Regions from separate parts of the Streptomyces sp. NPDC048211 genome, predicted to be linked through region 2. Evidence: riboswitches for the same ligand, from Rfam matches in the RefSeq annotation. Region 2 holds a riboswitch; each other region holds the start of a gene.
What was found. Region 2 has a riboswitch for cyclic di-AMP ahead of ACGFZA_RS12245 (peptidoglycan DD-metalloendopeptidase family protein). Riboswitches for the same ligand answer to the same signal wherever they lie in the genome.
Positions count from the first base shown of each region.

Region 1: it holds a riboswitch for cyclic di-AMP, as region 2 does, so the genes downstream of both, ACGFZA_RS27330 (transglycosylase family protein) here and ACGFZA_RS12245 (peptidoglycan DD-metalloendopeptidase family protein) in region 2, are expected to answer to the same signal.
Region 3: it holds a riboswitch for cyclic di-AMP, as region 2 does, so the genes downstream of both, ACGFZA_RS24705 (M23 family metallopeptidase) here and ACGFZA_RS12245 (peptidoglycan DD-metalloendopeptidase family protein) in region 2, are expected to answer to the same signal.
Region 4: it holds a riboswitch for cyclic di-AMP, as region 2 does, so the genes downstream of both, ACGFZA_RS29660 (C40 family peptidase) here and ACGFZA_RS12245 (peptidoglycan DD-metalloendopeptidase family protein) in region 2, are expected to answer to the same signal.

Region 1 covers NZ_JBIDAD010000008.1:110,347-114,868, reverse strand. The annotation lists gene ACGFZA_RS27335 (transglycosylase family protein) at 1-778, shown strand, start outside; cyclic di-AMP (ydaO/yuaA leader) riboswitch at 1,080-1,251, shown strand; gene ACGFZA_RS27330 (transglycosylase family protein) at 1,256-1,996, shown strand; gene eno (phosphopyruvate hydratase) at 2,283-3,563, shown strand; gene ACGFZA_RS27320 (septum formation initiator family protein) at 3,674-4,144, shown strand; gene ACGFZA_RS27315 (DUF501 domain-containing protein) at 4,217-4,522, shown strand, end outside.
Region 2 covers NZ_JBIDAD010000002.1:1,232,496-1,237,017, forward strand. The annotation lists gene ACGFZA_RS12230 (helix-turn-helix domain-containing protein) at 1-50, shown strand, start outside; gene ACGFZA_RS12235 (DUF6126 family protein) at 98-274, shown strand; gene ACGFZA_RS12240 (tyrosine-protein phosphatase) at 416-1,228, opposite strand; cyclic di-AMP (ydaO/yuaA leader) riboswitch at 1,730-1,882, shown strand; gene ACGFZA_RS12245 (peptidoglycan DD-metalloendopeptidase family protein) at 1,888-2,820, shown strand; gene ACGFZA_RS12250 (SGNH/GDSL hydrolase family protein) at 3,032-3,874, shown strand; gene ACGFZA_RS12255 (STM4011 family radical SAM protein) at 3,888-4,522, opposite strand, start outside.
Region 3 covers NZ_JBIDAD010000006.1:529,636-534,157, reverse strand. The annotation lists gene ACGFZA_RS24715 (PrsW family intramembrane metalloprotease) at 1-725, shown strand, start outside; gene ACGFZA_RS24710 (aldo/keto reductase) at 911-1,855, opposite strand; gene ACGFZA_RS24705 (M23 family metallopeptidase) at 2,069-3,244, opposite strand; cyclic di-AMP (ydaO/yuaA leader) riboswitch at 3,256-3,409, opposite strand; gene ACGFZA_RS24700 (PP2C family protein-serine/threonine phosphatase) at 3,681-4,522, opposite strand, start outside.
Region 4 covers NZ_JBIDAD010000009.1:213,190-217,711, reverse strand. The annotation lists gene ACGFZA_RS29680 (helix-turn-helix domain-containing protein) at 1-319, opposite strand, end outside; gene ACGFZA_RS29675 (ATP-binding protein) at 542-973, shown strand; gene ACGFZA_RS29670 (LysR family transcriptional regulator) at 986-1,903, opposite strand; gene ACGFZA_RS29665 (LysE family translocator) at 1,976-2,632, shown strand; gene ACGFZA_RS29660 (C40 family peptidase) at 2,660-3,133, opposite strand; cyclic di-AMP (ydaO/yuaA leader) riboswitch at 3,137-3,332, opposite strand; gene ACGFZA_RS29655 (hypothetical protein) at 3,637-3,945, opposite strand; gene ACGFZA_RS29650 (ATP-dependent Clp protease proteolytic subunit) at 3,953-4,522, opposite strand, start outside.

The sequences.
Region 1 (4,522 bases), on a different contig from region 2:
CCTCGGCAACGGCTACTACGGCGGCCTGCAGTTCTCGCAGGAGGTCTGGAAGTCGTACGGCGGCGAGTCGTACGCCGAGCGCGCGGACCTCGCCAGCCGCTCGCAGCAGATCGCCGTGGCGGAGAAGGTCCTGGAGGACCAGGGGCCGAAGGCGTGGCCGAGCTGCGCGGTCGTCTCGGGCCTCGCCGTGGACAGCGGCCTGCCGGGCGTGGACCCGGGCAGCACCCCGTCCGCCGACCCGTCCGGAAGCGCGGACCCGTCCGCGAGCGCCGACTCCTCCGGTGATGACGCCGCGTCGGACGACGAGTCCTCGGACGCGACCACGCCGGCGGACGAGGCCACGGGCGACGCCGCGGACGACGCCAAGGGCAAGGGCGGAAAGCCGGACGCGTCCGCCTCTCCGTCGGCCACCCCCTCCGCCACGCCCTCGGGCAAGGCCTCCGGCGCCGAGGAGGACCCGGCAGGAGGTCAGGAGAAGGCCGGCAAGCACCGGGGTGCTCCGGCCCCCGAGGAGACCCGGGCGAGTGGCCGCGCCGGTGACCGTGACGCGGGGCGGCACGCCTCGCGCGGTGACAGTGACGCACGCGACACCGCTGCCCCGGCTGCTGACGGTACGTACACCGTGCGCGCAGGCGACAACCTCTGGGCGATTGCCGACGCGCAGCACCTGGCCGGCGGCTGGACCCAGCTGTACGAGGCCAACAAGGCGGAGGTGGGCTCCGACCCGGACCTCATCCTGCCTGGCCAGAGCCTCGATCTCGGCCTGAAGACCGAGTGAGCGCAGTCTGATGATCAGCTGAAAACACCCCAAAAATTGGGGTAGTTAAGAGGCCTATGTCCCACTTTTGACGGAGTGAGACATGGGTCTCTTTGCGTGAACTGGCGCGTCTTGTCCGGGAGGTCCCGCCGCATCCGTTCCGACCTGCGCAAACGAGGGTTCTTCGGATGCAAGGAAGGGCTGTTTATCCGGTATGTCCATCTTTGGATATGAGGGTGGGGTGTGATTACGGTCGGAACCGCTCGCACCGCGGGCCCCGTCGACCGTCACGCCGAATCCTGCCGTCGGTCGAAGGGAACAGACGCGTAAAGCGCCGTAGGCAGGAGCGGGGGACCCAGGTAAGCGCCGGGCCCGATCGTCGCAAGACGGATCAGGACCGGCTTGGGGTGAAGTCGTGCGCTAGGACGTGCGACCGGGCAACTCACTTGGCCCGAACCCGACAGCTCACCTCGTAGGCGTCGGTGAGGAGAAGTCTCGATGCTGCTCAACAGCAAGGGCAACAAGCACCGTCGCCCGTCCAAGGCCGTCCGTATCGCCACGCTCGCCGGTGTCGCCGGTGCCGCCATCGCCGTGCCCCTGATGGGTGCGACCGGCGCTTCCGCCGCCTCCGTGTCCACGTGGGACGCCGTCGCCCAGTGCGAGTCCGGTGGCAACTGGTCCATCAACACCGGCAACGGCTACTACGGCGGCCTGCAGTTCTCGCAGTCCAGCTGGGCCGCCGCCGGTGGCACCCAGTACGCGGCCCGCGCCGACCTGGCCACCAAGGCCCAGCAGATCGCCACCGCCGAGAAGCTCCTCGACATGCAGGGTCCGGGCGCCTGGTCCTGCGCCGGTGCCGGCAACCTGAGCAACGACGGTGTCGACCCGGGTGTCGACACCGGCTCCTCCGCCGCCAAGACCGAGACCGCGCCGAAGGCCGAGGCCGCCCCGAAGCAGGCCGAGCCGAAGAAGGCCGAGCGCACCGAGGCCCCCGCCACCAACCGCTCCGAGCGTTCGGCCGCCCCCAAGGCCGAGTCGAAGACCGTCACGACCCCGACCGGCAAGAAGGTCGAGAAGGGTGACGGCGAGTACAAGGTCATCACCGGTGACTCCCTGAGCAAGATCGCCGCCGACCACAAGGTCAAGGGCGGCTGGGAGCAGCTCTTCAAGCTCAACAAGGACATCGTCACGGACGCCGACCTGATCTACCCCGGTCAGCAGCTCCACCTGACGAAGTAGTCGCGATCTCTCCTCGCTGATGACCCCGGCCGCCCCGGCCCGGCGCGCACCCTCCCCCCGTGCGTACCGGTCCGGGGTGCGCCGGTTTCTGCGTTGACCGTTCAACTGTTGTCGTTACTCGTCAGTAAATTTCTGGCCTTTTGCCCCACTGTGCCTGCCCTTGGGTCCTTTTTCGTCCCAGGGGACGGGCGGTCGGCCGGTTGGGGCGGCCGGGCCGGTTAGGCTCTTGTCGCAAGGCCAAAGCGACCCTGCACCACAAGCGTCACATCCCAGAAGGAGATGCCTCGTGCCGTCCATCGACGTCGTCGTAGCCAGGGAAATCCTCGACTCCCGCGGAAACCCCACGGTCGAGGTCGAGGTCGGCCTCGACGACGGCAGCACGGGCCGTGCTGCTGTTCCGTCCGGCGCCTCCACCGGCGCGTTCGAGGCCATTGAGCTTCGCGACGGCGACCCCAACCGCTACCACGGCAAGGGTGTCGAAAAGGCCGTCCTCGCCGTGATCGAGCAGATCGGCCCGGAGCTCGTCGGCTACGACGCGACCGAGCAGCGGCTGATCGACCAGGCGATGTTCGACCTGGACGCCACCGAGAACAAGGGCTCCCTCGGCGCCAACGCCATCCTCGGCGTCTCGCTCGCCGTGGCCCACGCCGCGTCCGAGGCCTCGGACCTGCCGCTGTTCCGCTACCTCGGCGGTCCGAACGCGCACCTGCTGCCCGTCCCGATGATGAACATCCTCAACGGTGGGTCGCACGCCGACTCCAACGTGGACATCCAGGAGTTCATGATCGCCCCGATCGGCGCGGAGTCCTTCTCCGAGGCCCTGCGCTGGGGCGCCGAGGTCTACCACACGCTGAAGAAGGTCCTGAAGACCAAGGGCCTGTCCACCGGTCTCGGTGACGAGGGCGGCTTCGCGCCGAACCTGGAGTCGAACCGCGCCGCCCTGGACCTCATCGTCGAGGCCATCAAGGAAGCCGGCTACGCCCCGGGCAAGGACATCGCGCTCGCGCTCGACGTCGCCGCGTCCGAGTTCTACAAGGACGGCAAGTACGAGTTCGAGGGCAAGTCCCGCTCGGCCGCCGAGATGACCGAGTACTACGAGGAGCTCGTCTCCGCGTACCCGCTGGTCTCCATCGAGGACCCGCTGTACGAGGACGACTGGGCCGGCTGGAAGGTCATCACCGACAAGATCGGCGCCAAGGTGCAGATCGTCGGCGACGACCTCTTCGTCACCAACCCGGAGCGTCTGGCCCGTGGCATCGAGGAGGGCTCGGCCAACGCCCTGCTCGTCAAGGTCAACCAGATCGGTTCGCTGACCGAGACCCTGGACGCCGTCGAGCTGGCCCAGCGCAACGGCTTCAAGTGCATGATGTCGCACCGCTCCGGCGAGACCGAGGACGTCACCATCGCGGACCTCGCGGTCGCCGTGAACTGCGGCCAGATCAAGACCGGCGCCCCGGCCCGCTCGGACCGTGTCGCCAAGTACAACCAGCTGCTGCGCATCGAGGAGATCCTCGACGACGCCGCGGTGTACGCGGGCCGCTCGGCGTTCCCGCGCTTCAAGGGCTGACACCGGCCCGACGAAGCCCGGCCGGGTCAAGTGCCCCGGCCTCCGTCCGTCCCCGCACTCGGTCCCGTACCGTGTGCGGGGACGGACGTGCGTAATGGGGAGGCGGAGACATGGCCGCGAAGGACCGGGACCGGTTCTCCACCGCGACCCGGCTGCGGTTGCTCGGCGAGCAGACCGCGGCCCGCGTCTACCGGTCCCAGAACCGCCGTCAGGCCCGCCGTTCCCGGCTCACCGGCCGGGCCGCCTTCCTGGCCCTGATCGTCTGCTCACTGATCGTCGCGCTCGCGTATCCGATGCGGCAGTACGTGTCGCAGCGTGACGAGATCGCCGACCAGGAGCGGCTGGCTCAGGAGGCCGAGACCCGTACCGAGGAGCTGCGCGACGAGAAGGCGCGGCTCCAGGACGACGCGTACATCAAGCGGCTGGCCCGTGAGCACCTGCACTACCTTCTTCCCGGGGAGACCGGCTACACCGTGGTCGACCCCGACGCGGTCAAGGAGCGCAACGGGAAGCCGGAGGAGTCCGACCGGCCGTGGCACTCCAACCTGTGGGACGGCGTCGACAGCGCCGACCGCGGCTGAGCCGCATCCCTTCATTCCCGTACATCTGCAGAACCGCAGTTCGAGCAGTCCGATCAGAACCCCTAGGCAGGCATGGAAACGCCCCCTCCCCAGACCGAGTCCACCGCGCCCACCGACGCGGACATCGCCGCGTTCCAGCAGCAGCTGGGGCGCCCGCCGCGGGGGCTGCGCGCGATCGCGCACCGATGCCCGTGCGGCAACCCGGACGTGGTCGAGACACAGCCCCGGCTGGAGGACGGTACGCCGTTCCCCACGACGTTCTATCTGACGTGCCCGCGTGCGGCCTCCGCGATCGGCACGCTGGAGGCGAACGGGGTCATGAAGGAGATGACCGAGCGCCTCGGTACGGACCCCGAGCTGGCCGCGGCCTACCGGGCG
Region 2 (4,522 bases):
AGAGCCCCGCCGCCGAGCTGTGTCTCGGCAGCGGGATCCACCGTCGCTGAGGCGCCGTCCCCGCCACCGGCCCGCCGGTCGCCAGAGAGGACCTGTCATGTCCGATTCCGAGAACTACGACCCGCTCGGCCCGGGCCGCCCGAAGAACTACGACCCGCAGGAGAAGAAGATGCCCCGCGGGCTCGTCATCAGGCTCTTCGCCTACCTGGTGGCCGGGCACATCATCGCGGGCTTCCTCTACCTGCTGTTCGCCGTGGGGATGCACAACCAGTAGCGGTGGGGACACACAGGCACCGACCGTGGTGGTGGGCCACCTGATGCTGGGGCGGTGCGCCGACGGCGGCCGTGGTGATGCGCCACCGGATGCTTCGGCGGCACACCACCGGGTCCTGGGGCGGTGGCGCCGCCCGGCCGGTCAGACCTCGTCGAGCAGGCGCTCGCGCAGCCGCTCCCGCGTCTCCGGGGTGACCTTGAGGGCGTCGGCGAGGTAGCGGTCGGTGCTGCCCCAGGTCTCGTCGATGGTGGTGAAGGCCGAGGCGAGGTAGTCGGGGTGGGCGCCGAAGAGCGGATTGAGCAGCTCCATCACCTCGGGCGACATTCCGGCGGGGGAGGTGTCGCTGCGGCGGACCTTGTAGCGGCGGTGTGCGTCGTTGGACTTGAGGTAGTCGGCCTCGATGGCTTCGCGCTCGACGCCGACGGCGAGCAGGGACACCGCGATCGAAAGGCCCGCGCGGTCCTTGCCGGCCGCGCAGTGCATCAGGGCGGGCACGCTGTCCTCGGCCAGGGCGTGCAGTACCCGGCTGTGCTCGGCCGTGCGCTCCAGGATGATCTGCCGGTAGGAAGCGATCATGCGGTGGGATCCCTTGCCGTCGGCCAGGATCGACCGCAGCTCGTCCGTGTCGCCGTCGCGCACCATCCGCCAGAACTCCGCACCGTCCGCCGGGTCGGTGAGCGGGATACACACGTTGCGCACGCCGGGCAGCTCCACGTCCAGCCCGTCCAGCTTGTGGTCGGCCTCGTTGCGGAAGTCGAAGACGGTGTGCAGCCCGAGACCCGCGAGGAACGTGGTGTCCTCGGCCGTGGCGTGTGCCAGGTGACCACTGCGGTAGAGCCGTCCGTACCGCACCCGGCGGCCGTCCGTGGTGGGCAGGCCGCCCACGTCACGGAAATTGCGGACACCCGCCAGTTCGGGCTCCGTCGACGGGGTCTGCGGCAGCTGCTGCGTCACGGTCACTCCTGGAGGCTCTGTCACCGGCGCGTGTCGCCGGTGGGTCCACTCTCGTGACGATACGACATTGATTCCTCGGACAATCATCTTGGGCAGGCCCCATTTTGGGCCTGCACTTCGGGTCCGGGTTTCGGGTCGTCGTGCCGGCCCGCGGGCCCTCTCGTGAAGGTCCCGACCCCCGCCGTCCTTCCGGCGCGGCGGGGCGGCGGGCATGACATGTCCGTATTGAGGCTTTTAGTCGAACATGCCCCGCTTATGCGGGAGATGATCGCCCTCTCGTGAGCGGGATCATATCCGTGACGGTGTGTGGCGGTGGGGCGTGCGGGTATCCCGGACGCCGCGCGGAAAGCCAAGATCCATAATCCACGGAGTGTGACGGGAATTCTTCGCCGATTTTCCGGAGCGGATTCGACGGCGGAACCCGTGGCTTGTTTCCGCCGTCCTGGCTCGCTTACGTTCGCTGTCAATCCGGACGGACCGCCTAATCCTGCCGCCGCCCGGAATTCGCACCCACTCACCGCGTGGCAGGAGCGGGGGAACCAGGTAAGCCGCCGACCGGGAAACCGGCCGGCTCGGGGTGAAGTCGCGCCAGCCGCGACCGGACATCTCCAGTCCGAACCCGACAGCTCACCTCGTAGGCGCCGGAGAGGAAAACCTTCATGCCCATATCGGGTAAGCACCGCCGTCCCAAGTCCAGCACCATCGCCCGCGGCGTCGTCGTCGCGAGTGCCGGCGGAGCCGTCATCGCGCTTCCGCTGCTCGGCGCCACCGGTGCCAACGCCGCGGAGCAGGCCGCTCCCGCCGCTTCGCAGTCGGCCGCCACGCACGCCACCCCGGCCACCCCGGTCGCGAAGAAGCAGGCCGGCACCACCTCCTACACCGTGGTCTCCGGCGACTACCTGTCGAAGATCGCTGCCCAGCACAAGCTCAAGGGCGGCTGGGAGAAGCTGTACCAGGACAACCGTCAGGTCGTCGGCGAGAACCCGAGCCTGATCTTCCCGGGCATGAAGCTGACCCTCGGCGGCAAGGCCTGGGGCCACGCCTCGACCACCTCCACCACTCCGTCGAAGGCCGCGCCCAAGGCCCCGGTCCAGTCCGAGACGAAGGCCTCCACGGCCTCCGACACCTCCTCCTCCGACGACTCGTCGTCCCAGGAGACCTCGGCCCCGGCGACCCAGAGCAACGACTCCGGTTACGTCCACCCGGTCCCGGGCAACCACACCACCGCGTACCGCGCCTCCGGTGCCAACTGGTCCAGCGGCAGCCACACCGGCATCGACTTCCCCGTCTCCACCGGCACGAGCGTGAAGGCGATCACCTCCGGCACCGTCGTCACCGCCGGCTGGGGCGGCGCGTACGGCAACGAGGTCGTCATCAAGCACGCCGACGGCCACTACTCGCAGTACGGCCACATGTCCTCGCTCTCCGTCTCGGCGGGTCAGACCGTGACCGCGGGCCAGCAGGTCGGCCTCTCCGGCGCCACCGGCAACGCCACCGGCCCGCACCTCCACTTCGAGGTCCGCACGGGTCCGGCGTACGGCTCGGACATCGACCCGATCGCCTACCTGGCGTCGCACGGGATCAACGTCTGATCCACGCAACACCGGTCCGGTGAACCGGATCCGAGCAATGCATAGAGGGACGGTGCGCGGCGGCGCACCGTCCCTCTGCCGTGCGGTGCGCGGTATGCGCAGCGCACTTATTCCCCCTTTACCAAAAACTGACCGGGTGGTCTATCTCACCACCCGTCAACCCCGTATTACGGTCGCGTAGGTCACATTCGGCGGTGCAGGATATGCCCTTGTGGCAGACGATTCGAACAACATCCAGCAGGGCGTCATCAACCGACAGGGCGCCATCGGGTCGTACGCGGCGATTGGCGACAGCTTCACCGAGGGCGTCGGTGACCCCGGCCCGGACGGAACCTTCGTCGGATGGGCCGACCGGTTCGCGGTACTCCTCGCGGACCAGCTCCCGGACACCGACGCGGTGGACACCGCAGGATCCGCGCACGGGAACTTCAGATACGCCAATCTCGCCGTACGAGGACGCCTCCTCGACCAGATCGTCGAGGAACAGGTGCCGCGCGCCAGGGAACTCGCCCCCGATCTGGTGAGCTTTTGCGCAGGCGGCAACGACATCATCCGGCCGGGCACGGACCCCGACGACGTGGCCGAGCGCTTCGAGCGCGCGGTCGCCGACCTGACCAGGTCGGTCGGCACCGTCATGGTCACCACCGGCTTCGACACCCGCAACGTTCCCGTGCTGCGGCATCTGCGCGGCAAGATCGCCACCTACACCGCCCATGTGCGGTCCATCGCCGACCGGTACGACTGTCCGGTGCTCGACCTCTGGTCCCTGCGCTCGGTGCAGGACCGGCGGGCCTGGGACGACGACCGGCTGCACCTGTCGGCGGAGGGCCACACCCGGGTCGCGCTGCGCGCCGCGCAGGTGCTCGGCCTCGACGTGCCCGCCGACCCGGACCAGCCGTGGCCGCCGCAGGCACAGCGCGGAACGCTCGAAGTGCGGCGCGACGACATCCACTGGGCCCGCGAGTACCTGGTCCCGTGGATCGGCAGGCGGCTGCGCGGCGAGTCGTCGGGGGACCACGTCGAGGCCAAGCGCCCCGACCTGCTGCCGCTCTGACCCTCCGCTGTCCTCAGCCGCCCGGGAATCCCGTCGGGGCGGCGGGGGACGGCGGCTGGGCCGGTATGCGCTCCAGCACCCCGCCGGCGAAGACGTCGTACAGCGGCAGCGTCTCCAGGTGGACATAGCCGATGTGGCAGTCGCAGACGGCGAGCGGGCAGGCCCGAGGTCCCAGCGCCGCGCGGTAGCTGCCGTCGTAGAGATTGCCGAGCTCGGCGCGGACGAAGTGGCAGCGGCGCACCGTGCCGTCACCGTCCACCGAGATCACCGACTCACCGGTCCGGCAGGGCAGACCGGCCGAGGGGTGCGGATGGCGGCTGTACGGGAACAGCGGGTCGATCGCCGTCCACCGGTCCGCCTCCTCGTCCGTGTAGGTCTGCCCCTCGGCGGCGTTCACCCAGAGGTAGACCTCCTCGGGAAGGGCCGCGCGCAGCCGCCGCGCCTCGTCGAGGTGGGTGTCGAGACCGACCACTCCCACGCTGTGGCGGATCCCCAGGGACGCCAGCTCCCCGCACCGGCCGAGAAATCGCTCGTACGGTGTCTGGCCCGGGTGGTACGTGCACCAGAGCGCGATCTTCTCGCGGCCCGCGGAGCCCGCTGCGGCCAGCCACTGCGTGCGGCCGCTGAGGTTCGTCTGGATCGCCACCC
Region 3 (4,522 bases), on a different contig from region 2:
TCTGGGCCCGCCTGCGGGAGCTGCGCACCCTCGGCGTCGAGCTGCCGGCGTACGCCGCGACCGGCTGGCTGTCCCCCGCCGAACCTCTCGCCCTCTCCTCGATGCGGGCCCGCGGCCTGGCCAGGGACATCGCCCGCCGGCGCGCGGCGACAGCGGCCGGCGCCGCGCACGGCAGGCCCCACAACCACGCGTACCACCCGGCCTACGCTCCCGCGCACGCCGCCCCTCACCCCGCACACGCCCGCATATCGGCCGCAGCGCGGAAAGAGATCAAGGTCCGGGGCAGGGCGGCGGCCCGCACGGTGGCCGAGTACGAGTCGTTCGCGACCTCGCTCGCCTTTCTGCGCCGTCAGGCCCGCCGCGGCGCGGCGGGCCCGGACTTCGCGGAGCGCGAGCGGGAGTTGCTGCACCACCTGTGGCAGCGCAGAGAGACGGCAGGCCCCGCCCTGGTGTACGCGGCGCAGGCCACGGGCCGTCTGCGCCCCCGATTCGTACCCGCGGTGCACCGGCCTCTGTACCCGGGGCATCCGGGACACCCGGGACAGATCCAGGGCCCGGGCCTGGGCTACGGGGCGTACCCATCCCACGGCGGCCACGCCCCGCACCCCGGATACCCGTACGCCGGCTACCCCTCCAGCGCACCGTCGTACACGAACCCGCCGCCCACGCACCCGCCGCCCACGCACCCGCCGTACGACCAGCCGCGCTCCGGACAGCAGGGCTAGGGCCGCCGGTCCGGCGGATCAGCGACGAACAGGCCCCGGGAGTACGGCAGATCAGGGACGATCAGACCTCGGATGGGCAACAGACAAGGCCGAACAGGCCGACGGACGGAACAGCCCCGGCAGACCGGCAGACCGCCACAAGCCTCACGGCCACTCCCCACGCCTTGAGCCTCAAGCCTCAAGCCTCAAGCGGAAGCCTCGGTGAGGTCCGCCAGTTCCTGATCCGTGAGCCGCAGTCCGGCGACGGCCACCAGCGCCGGAAGCTGCTCGACCGTACGGGCCGAGGCGATGGGAGCGGCGACGGTCGGCCGGGCGGCCAGCCACGCCAGCGCCACGGTCGCGATCTCCGCGTCCCGCTCCTGCGCCACCTTGTCGAGCGCGGCGAGCACCTTCTGCCCGCGCTCCGACTCCAGGTGCGTGGACGCCTTGCCGGCGCGCGCGCTCTCCACGGACGTACCGGGACGGTACTTGCCGGTGAGGAACCCGGAGGCGAGGGCGAAGTACGGGACGGCGGCGAGCCCGGCGTCTTCGGCGGTGTCCTGGAGCTCGCCCTCGTACGTGTCCCGGGAGACGAGGTTGTAGTGGGGCTGCAGGGCCACGTACCGGGCGAGCCCCTCGCGCTCGGAGAAGTCCAGCGAGGCCCGGAGCCGCTGGGCGCTGATGTTGGACGCGGCGATCTCGCGGACCTTGCCGTCCTTCACCAGCTGGTCGAGGGCGGTGATGATCTCCTCGACCGGGACCGTCTCGTCGTCGAAGTGCGTGTAGTAGAGGTCGATGTGGTCGGTGCCGAGCCGGCGCAGCGACTCCTCGGCGGCGGCCTTGATGGTGGTGGCGGAGAGCCCCTTGTACGCGGGGTGGGCGCCGACCTTGGTGGCCACGACGATGTCGGAACGGTTGCCACGCGCGGCGAGCCACTTGCCGATGAGGGACTCCGACTCGCCGCCCTCGTTGCCGGGGACCCAGGCCGAGTAGGCGTCGGCCGTGTCGATGAAATTGCCGCCGGCGGCCGCGTACGCGTCGAGGACGGCGAAGGACTGCGCCTCGTCCGCCGTCCAGCCGAAGACGTTGCCCCCGAGGGCGAGCGGGAAGACCTGGAGGCTGGAGGAGCCGAGCTTGCGGAGAGAAGTCATGGGTGGAACAACCGTTTTCCCGGGCTCCACTATTCCGTGGCCTGTACATCCGAGCCGGTGCGACGAGGGGACGGAGACGGACCGGCCCACCTGACGACGGAGACGGACCGGCCGACCCTGACGACGGAGACAGACCGGCAGCCCTGACGTCGGGGGGTGAGCGTCAGGGCTGCCGGGGTTTCGCGGCCGGAGAACCGGCGGGGGAGAACGGTCTCAGACCGTGAGGCCCCTGGCCTGCAGCCAGGGCATCGGGTCGATGCCGGTGCCGTCCGGGGTGTGGACCTCCAGGTGGAGGTGGGGGCCGGTGACGTTGCCGGTCGCGCCGACGCGTCCGATGGTGTCGCCGGTCGTGACCTTCTGACCGATGCTGACGTCCATCGAGGACTGGTGGCAGAACCACAGCTCGGTGCCGTCCTCCAGCTCCAGGACGGTGCGGTAGCCGTAGGAACCGGAGTAGCCCGCCGACTTGATCGTGCCGGTGTGGATCGCCTTGATCGGCGTACCGGTGGGAGCCGCGAAGTCGAGGCCCGTGTGGTAGCCGGAGGACCACATCGATCCGGCCTCGCCGAAGGTCGAGGTGATCGTGTACGAGGAGGTGGGGATGGCGTAGCTGGCGGCGAGCTTGGCGAGCCGGAGGGCCTCAGCCTTCTTCTTCGCCTCTTCCTCCGCCTTCTTCTTCTCCGCGGCGATCTTGGCCTCGGCGGCGTCCTGCTGCTTCTTCGCCTCCGCGGCGGCCTTCTCGGCCGCGGCCTTCTCCGCTGCGGCCTTGACCTCGGCGTCGGCGGCGTCCTGCTGCTGCTCGGCCTGCTGGAGGATGCGGGCGCGGAGGGCCTCGCCCGCGTCGGTGGTGCCCTGCTCGGCCTCGGCGGTGGTGATGCCGGCGGTGGTCAGAGGAGCGGAGGCGATCGCCGCCTCGGCCTTCTCCGCCGCGGACTCGGACTCGGACCCACCCGAGAACAGCGCGCCTACGCCCGGGAGGGACTTGGCGTCGGGGAGATTGTCCGCGATGGAATCGGGCAGAGAGATGGAGACCGGCGGCTTGCTCTGGGCGGTGGCCATGCCACCCGCACCGACGGCCGCGATGACGCCGACGCCGAGGACGGTGGAGCTGCGGGCCAGACCATTGCGCTGCTTGGCGACGCGGTGCTTGCCGCGTACGGGACGGACGGAGTCCTCGGTGGGATTCCATTCCTCCCAGGTCCGGTCGGGCCCTGAGTCGTCGGCGCGGAAGTCGTTTCCGAAGTCGCTGCCCCGATCGGTCCCGTAATCGGTCGCGTAGGCGGCCCCGTACTCCGTACCGACCACGGTGCCGGGCCGGGACGCGAAGTCGTCGCCGTACTCGGGCACGAACCGTGAGGGAGCTTCGGGGGCAGGCTTGTTGGACGCCACGGGGGCGCACTCCTTTCCTTCCTTCTCGCCTACCGGGTTAGCTGACGGGTTCGGAGCAGGAAGGTCTCCTACGGGTTCCTCCGTCTCGTCACGAGACAGAGATGCCCGATTCACCCCATGTAGGTGGTTCCCCGGTTCCCTTGCGGAATTCGGCGCTCGCGCACGGTGCCGCCACTGACGGCGGCTGGGACAACCGCGCTGCGTTATCGAACGTTAATAGACACCGGGGTCCGATTCCAAGCTGTTCCCACTGATCGTTCAGCCCCTTGGCCTGGACTTTACGGGACACAACCGGGTGGAATCGGACGAGTTGATCACCCCTCGGTCACCAACCGATTTCTGACGTTGCGTCAAATGTTATGCGGAGGGGTGCCCTTCGGTTACGGACGGTGGCATCATGGCCAACCGCTCCCCCACGCCACCCCCGGCCTCGGACTCACCCGCCGCCATCGCCCAGGCCGACGATCTTCACAGTCCTGCGCCGGTCGGGCTGCCCCTCAGCCGGCCGGCCCACCGCCAGCAACGCCATGTCGTCCGTCGACTCGCCGCCCGTATGCAGCCGCACGTCATCGGTCAGCGCGGACAGCAGCTCCTCGGGCCCCGGGAAGATCCGACCCCGCAGCCGCTCGGCGGGGTCGTAGAAGACGCCTTCGGTGTCACGCGCCTCGGAGAGGCCGTCCGTATAGAGGAGGAGCGTCGCCCCGGCGGGCAGGTCCCAGACGTCCGACCGGTCCGGCCACACTCCCAGGTCCATCCCCAGCGGCAGCGCCGGGACCGAGGGCCCGAGCACCTCCAGCTCCCCGTCCGTGTGCAGCAGCAGCGGGTCCGGGTGGCCGCGGTTGACGATCCGTACCGAGGACGCACCCGGCGGGATCTCCGCGAGCACCGCGGTGACGAACCCCTCGACGGCGTCGAGACCGCCGCGCGTGCTGGACTCGCGCGCCAGCGCACGCTCCAGCCGCTGGGCCACGCCTTCCAGCGACTCCTCCTGCTCGGCCGCCTCCCGGAACGCGCCGATGATCACCGCCACGGCCTCGACGGCGTCCAGCCCCTTGCCCCGTACGTCCCCGACGACCAGCCGCACGCCCTGCGGGGTGTCCGTGACCGAGAACAGGTCGCCGCCGACGAACTCGTCCGCCTGCGCCGCCTCGTACCGCGCGGCGACATGCAGGCCGCCGATCCGGTCGGACGGCGTCGGCAGCACCGCCCGCATGGCGGTCTCCGCGATGACCCGGGCCGAGGCCAGCTGCTCGTTGCTGCGCCGCACGACGTCGTTGA
Region 4 (4,522 bases), on a different contig from region 2:
CCAGGCTGATGAAGTCGCGGTACTGCGGCGGGATCAGACCGCGGTACGCGTGCCACCACCCCGCGCCGCCCCCGCCCGCCGACCCTGCCAGCGCCTCCAGGACCTCGCGCAGCTTCGGGTCGTCCGTGCCGTACGTGTCGAGCAGCCGGGTCACATCACCGGGCTGCACTCCGCTCACGCCGGTCTCGATCCGGCTGACCTTCGACTGGTGCCAGCCGAGCAGACGGGCCGCGTCCCGGCTCGTGAGCCCCGTCGCATGGCGCAGACTCCGCAGTTCCTCCCCGAGCTTGCGGCGTCGTACCGCAGGGCCGTGCCGCATGCGGTGCCTCCCTCCCACTCCTGACGAACGCTCTCTGCCGAGCGGACAGTGTGGCGCCCTTACGGGGCATCCGGGGCAGAGTTCACCGCTTCGAGCGACAGATATATGCATATCTTGGTGGATCGCCGTTACAGAGGGCAGCATCAGTGGCAATCTGGCGCGAAGCACAACCCGGACCATCGATCGCGGGGTCGCTTCCGGGTGGGAAAGGGACGGCTCGCCATGGCAGACCATCAAGAAGCAAGCGTCACTCTGCCGAGCGAGCCGGTTTCGGTCTCCGCCGCTCGGAGGTATGTGGCCCGGGTACTGGCCGGATGGGGGCTGCCCGACGGCGCGGACACGGGGGAGACCGTCCGGCTCATCGTCTCGGAGCTCGCGACCAACGCCGTCCAGCACACCTTCGGGCAGTCACCCACCTTCACCGTGGACCTCCGGCTGGAGCGGGAGGAACAGCTCCGTATCGGGGTGACGGACAGTCACCCCCGCTGGCCCCAAAGGCTTCCGGCGGCCGTGCAGCAGGACAACGGGCGCGGGATGGTGATCATCCGCGCGCTGGCCAAGGAGTACGGCGGCCGGCTGACCGTCACGCCCACTCCGGACGGCGGGAAGACCGTCTGGATCGCCCTGCCGTGGGACGTACCGGTCCAGCACTGACCGCCACGCCGGTCACTGAGGTCCCGAGGCCCGCCCGAATCCGCTGCGCAGCAGCGCGCGCAGTGTCGCCGCCGCGGCGCTCGCACGGTCGCCGCGGTGCACCACCGAGATCGTCCGGCGGAATGCGGCCGGCTCCAGCCGCCGCACGGACAGCGGTGTGGGCGACATCGCGGCGACCATCTCGGGTACGACAGCCATGCCGATGCCCGCGCTGACCAGCGCACACACCAGCGCATAGCCGGGCGACTCGCAGACCACCGCCGGCGACGCCCCCGCCTCGGCGAGGGCGCTCTCCACTCCGCGGCGCGGCGGATGGGTGGGCGCGCTGCTGATCAGGGGCCGGCCTGCCAGCTCCGTCACCGGGAGCCGCCCGCTGCCGTCCGCCAGGACCTGCCCGACGGCGGTGATCAGTACCAGTTCCTCGATCAGGAGCGGCTCGGCCAGGACGCCCGAGGGCAGCGCCGTCGCGGCGGCAGGCTCGTAGGCATGGGTCAGAGCCAGATCCACCTCGCCCGCCGCCACCGCGGCCACCCCGTCCGGCGGCTCGTACTCGGTGACGACCAGTTCCACGTCCGGGTGCGCACGGCGGAACGCACTCAGCACCGGCGGCAGCAGATGGATGCCCGCCGTGGTGAACGTGCCGACCCGCAGGCGCCCGCCGGACAGTCCCGCGAGTTGCGCCAGCTCGTGGCGGGCCCGGTCCATCTCGTCGAGGACCCGCCGGGCGCGCCCGGCGAGCAGTTCGCCCGCCGCCGTCAGGCGGGCGCCACGGTGGTGGCGCACCAGCAGAGCGGCCCCCGCCTCGCGCTCCAGCTTGGCGAGCTGTTGTGACAGCGCGGGAGCGGTGTAACCGAGCCGGGCTGCGGCCCGGGTGATCGAGCCGGCCTCGGCGACCGCCACCAGCGCCGCGAGCCGCGTCGGGTCGTACATTAAGCATTCCTTTTGGCAGACCCACAAGATTGCAAGTACATGCTAAAGGGCTCAGGGGTCCAGGGTGGAGGCATGGACGCACAACTGACTGCCTTCGTCGGGGTCGCCGCAGCGATGGTCGCGCTGCCCGGCGCGGACTTCACCGTCGTCGTACGCAACGCCCTCGCCTCGCGTGCCGCGGGGGTGGCGACGGCGCTCGGGGTCGCCGGAGGCCTCCTCGTCCACACCGCGCTCGCCGTCGCCGGCCTGGCGGCCGTACTGGTGGCGGTGCCCGTGCTGTTCCGGACGATCCAGCTTCTGGGCGGCGCTTACGTGCTCTACCTGGGCATCAGCGCCCTCCACGCGGCCCGCCGCCGCTCCGGGCCGGGCCCGGAGAACGGGCAGGGTGAGGAGGGCGAGCAGGGCGGCGCGAGGGCCGCGAAAGGAACCGGGCGCGCACTGCGCCAGGGCTTCCTCACCAACGCGCTGAACCCCAAGGCGCCCGTGCTCTTCCTCAGCCTGCTGCCGCAGTTCGTGCCGGCCGGGGCGGCGCCCCTGCCCAGAACGCTGCTGCTGGCCGCGATCGTCGTGGTGCTGGCGCTGATCTGGTTCCCGGCCGTGGCGCTCCTGGTGGACCGCCTGGGCCGGTGGCTGCGCCGGCCGCGTACCGCCCGGGCGATCGAGGGCGGCAGCGGCGCGGCACTCACCGCACTGGGGCTGGTCCTGGTGACCGGTCCGCTGCTGCACTGACGCGGGAGCGGGAGCCGGGGAGGGGCTTCAGCGGACCCGGCCGTAGTAGACGCTCTTCGTCCAGATCTTCTCCAGGCGGACCACGGCCCCGGTCTTGGGGGAGTGCCAGATCCTGCCGCTGCCCGCGTAGATGCCGACGTGGTAGATGCTGCGGCCGGAATGGAAGAAGACCAGATCGCCGCGCTGCCGTTGGGACGACGAGATGTGGCGGGTCTTGTTGTACTGCTGCTGGGCCGTGCGCGGGAGCTTCTTGCCCGCCTTCTTGAACGAGTAGAGCGTCAGCCCGGAACAGTCGAAGCGGCTGGGCCCGGTGGCGCCCCACCGGTAGGGCGCCCCCTTCTTCGACGCGGCGATGTTGAGGGCCTTCGTCGAGTGTGTCGCGGCCTGGGCGTCGGTCACGGCGCCGGGGACGAACAGCGTGCCGCCGACGGCGGCGAGAGTCATGACCGAGGCCGTCGTGGCCCGGGCAAGCAGAGACGGGACATGAACCTGCGCAGTCATGCGCAACCCTTCGTCAGCCGCCTGTGAAGGATGACCTGTCGGGTTCGGGCTGGCGAAGTTGCCCGGCCGCGGATGCGGCTTCACCCCGAGGGTCGACCGAAAGCCCGGTCGGCCCGTTGTGCTCGGGTCCTCCACTCCTGCCGATCCACTCCTGTCGACCAGGCATCCGGGCGGCGGCAGGACTCGGCGTCCGCCCGGACCGCCCCGCCGCGGTGGCGGGGGCTTGTCGTCCCAGGGATCTTGACTCACCGAGTGCCGGATTTCCGAGGTGAAACGGCGATATGTGAGGCTCATCACGACTGACCCGTTCGGGTGGGCAGATGGCCTCAAGGGAAACGTCCGGCGCTCGCCTCCCGGTGCCGTACCAGCGGCGGAACGGGAGATTTCACCCAGCGTCCACCTCGAAAGCGCAAATCGAGTTGTCCCTCGTGCGAAGTAACGCCTACGCCGAACGAGCGAGAAAATTCGGCCGACGCGTCGGGCGTGTCGGGTCGGGGTGCTGATCAACTCGGTGGGGCGGGCGGGATGGTGACCCGCCCCGCCCGACGTTCGCCGTCCAGCACGCGCAGTGCCCGGGTCAACGTGACTGCGTGGATCCGCGATTCGCCCCGCTCGTGCATCAACGTGACCGCTTCCCGCAGAGCGACCGCGTACGAGGCCAGCGCCTGCGCGGCCCGCAGCGCGTCGTAGGTGTCGCCGCCGTGGGCCGGGTTGATCCGGCCCACCTGGTCGAGGACTTGCAGGTAGCGGTCGATGAACTCGCCCTCCGCACGGGTCAGGGCGGGCAGCGGGACGAACTCCGGTGGCTGCATCGGGGATTCACCGCGCCGACTGCGGAGGCAGCGAGCGGTTCTGGATGATGTGGTCGACCAGCCCGTAGTCCCTGGCTCCCTCGGCGTCCAGGATGAGGTCGCGTTCGGTGTCGGCGGTGATCTGCGCGGCGGAGCGGCCGGTGTGACGGGCCAGCATGCCGGTCAGGGTCTCGCGCATGCGAGCCACTTCCCGCGCCTCGATCTCCAGGTCGGACGGCTGACCCTGTACCGGCTCGGCGAGTTCGGGCTGCTGTACCACCACGCGGGCGCCCGGCAGCGCGTGCCGCCGGCCCGGGGCGCCCGCTGCCAGCAGTACGGCCGCACCGGCCCCCGCCTGGCCGAGGCAGAAGGTCTCCACCTCGCAGGTGAGGTACGTCATCGTGTCGTAGACGGCGGTCGTCGCGCCGAACGTGCCGCCGGGGGAGTTGATGTAGAGCGAGATGGGCCGGTCGGGCGCGTTGTGTTCCAGATACATGAACTGCGCTACCAGGTCGTTGGCCGCGGTGTCGTCGATGGGAGTGCCGAGGAAGACGACCCGTTCGGCCAGCAGTTTGGAGTAGGGGTCGAGCGTGCGGGT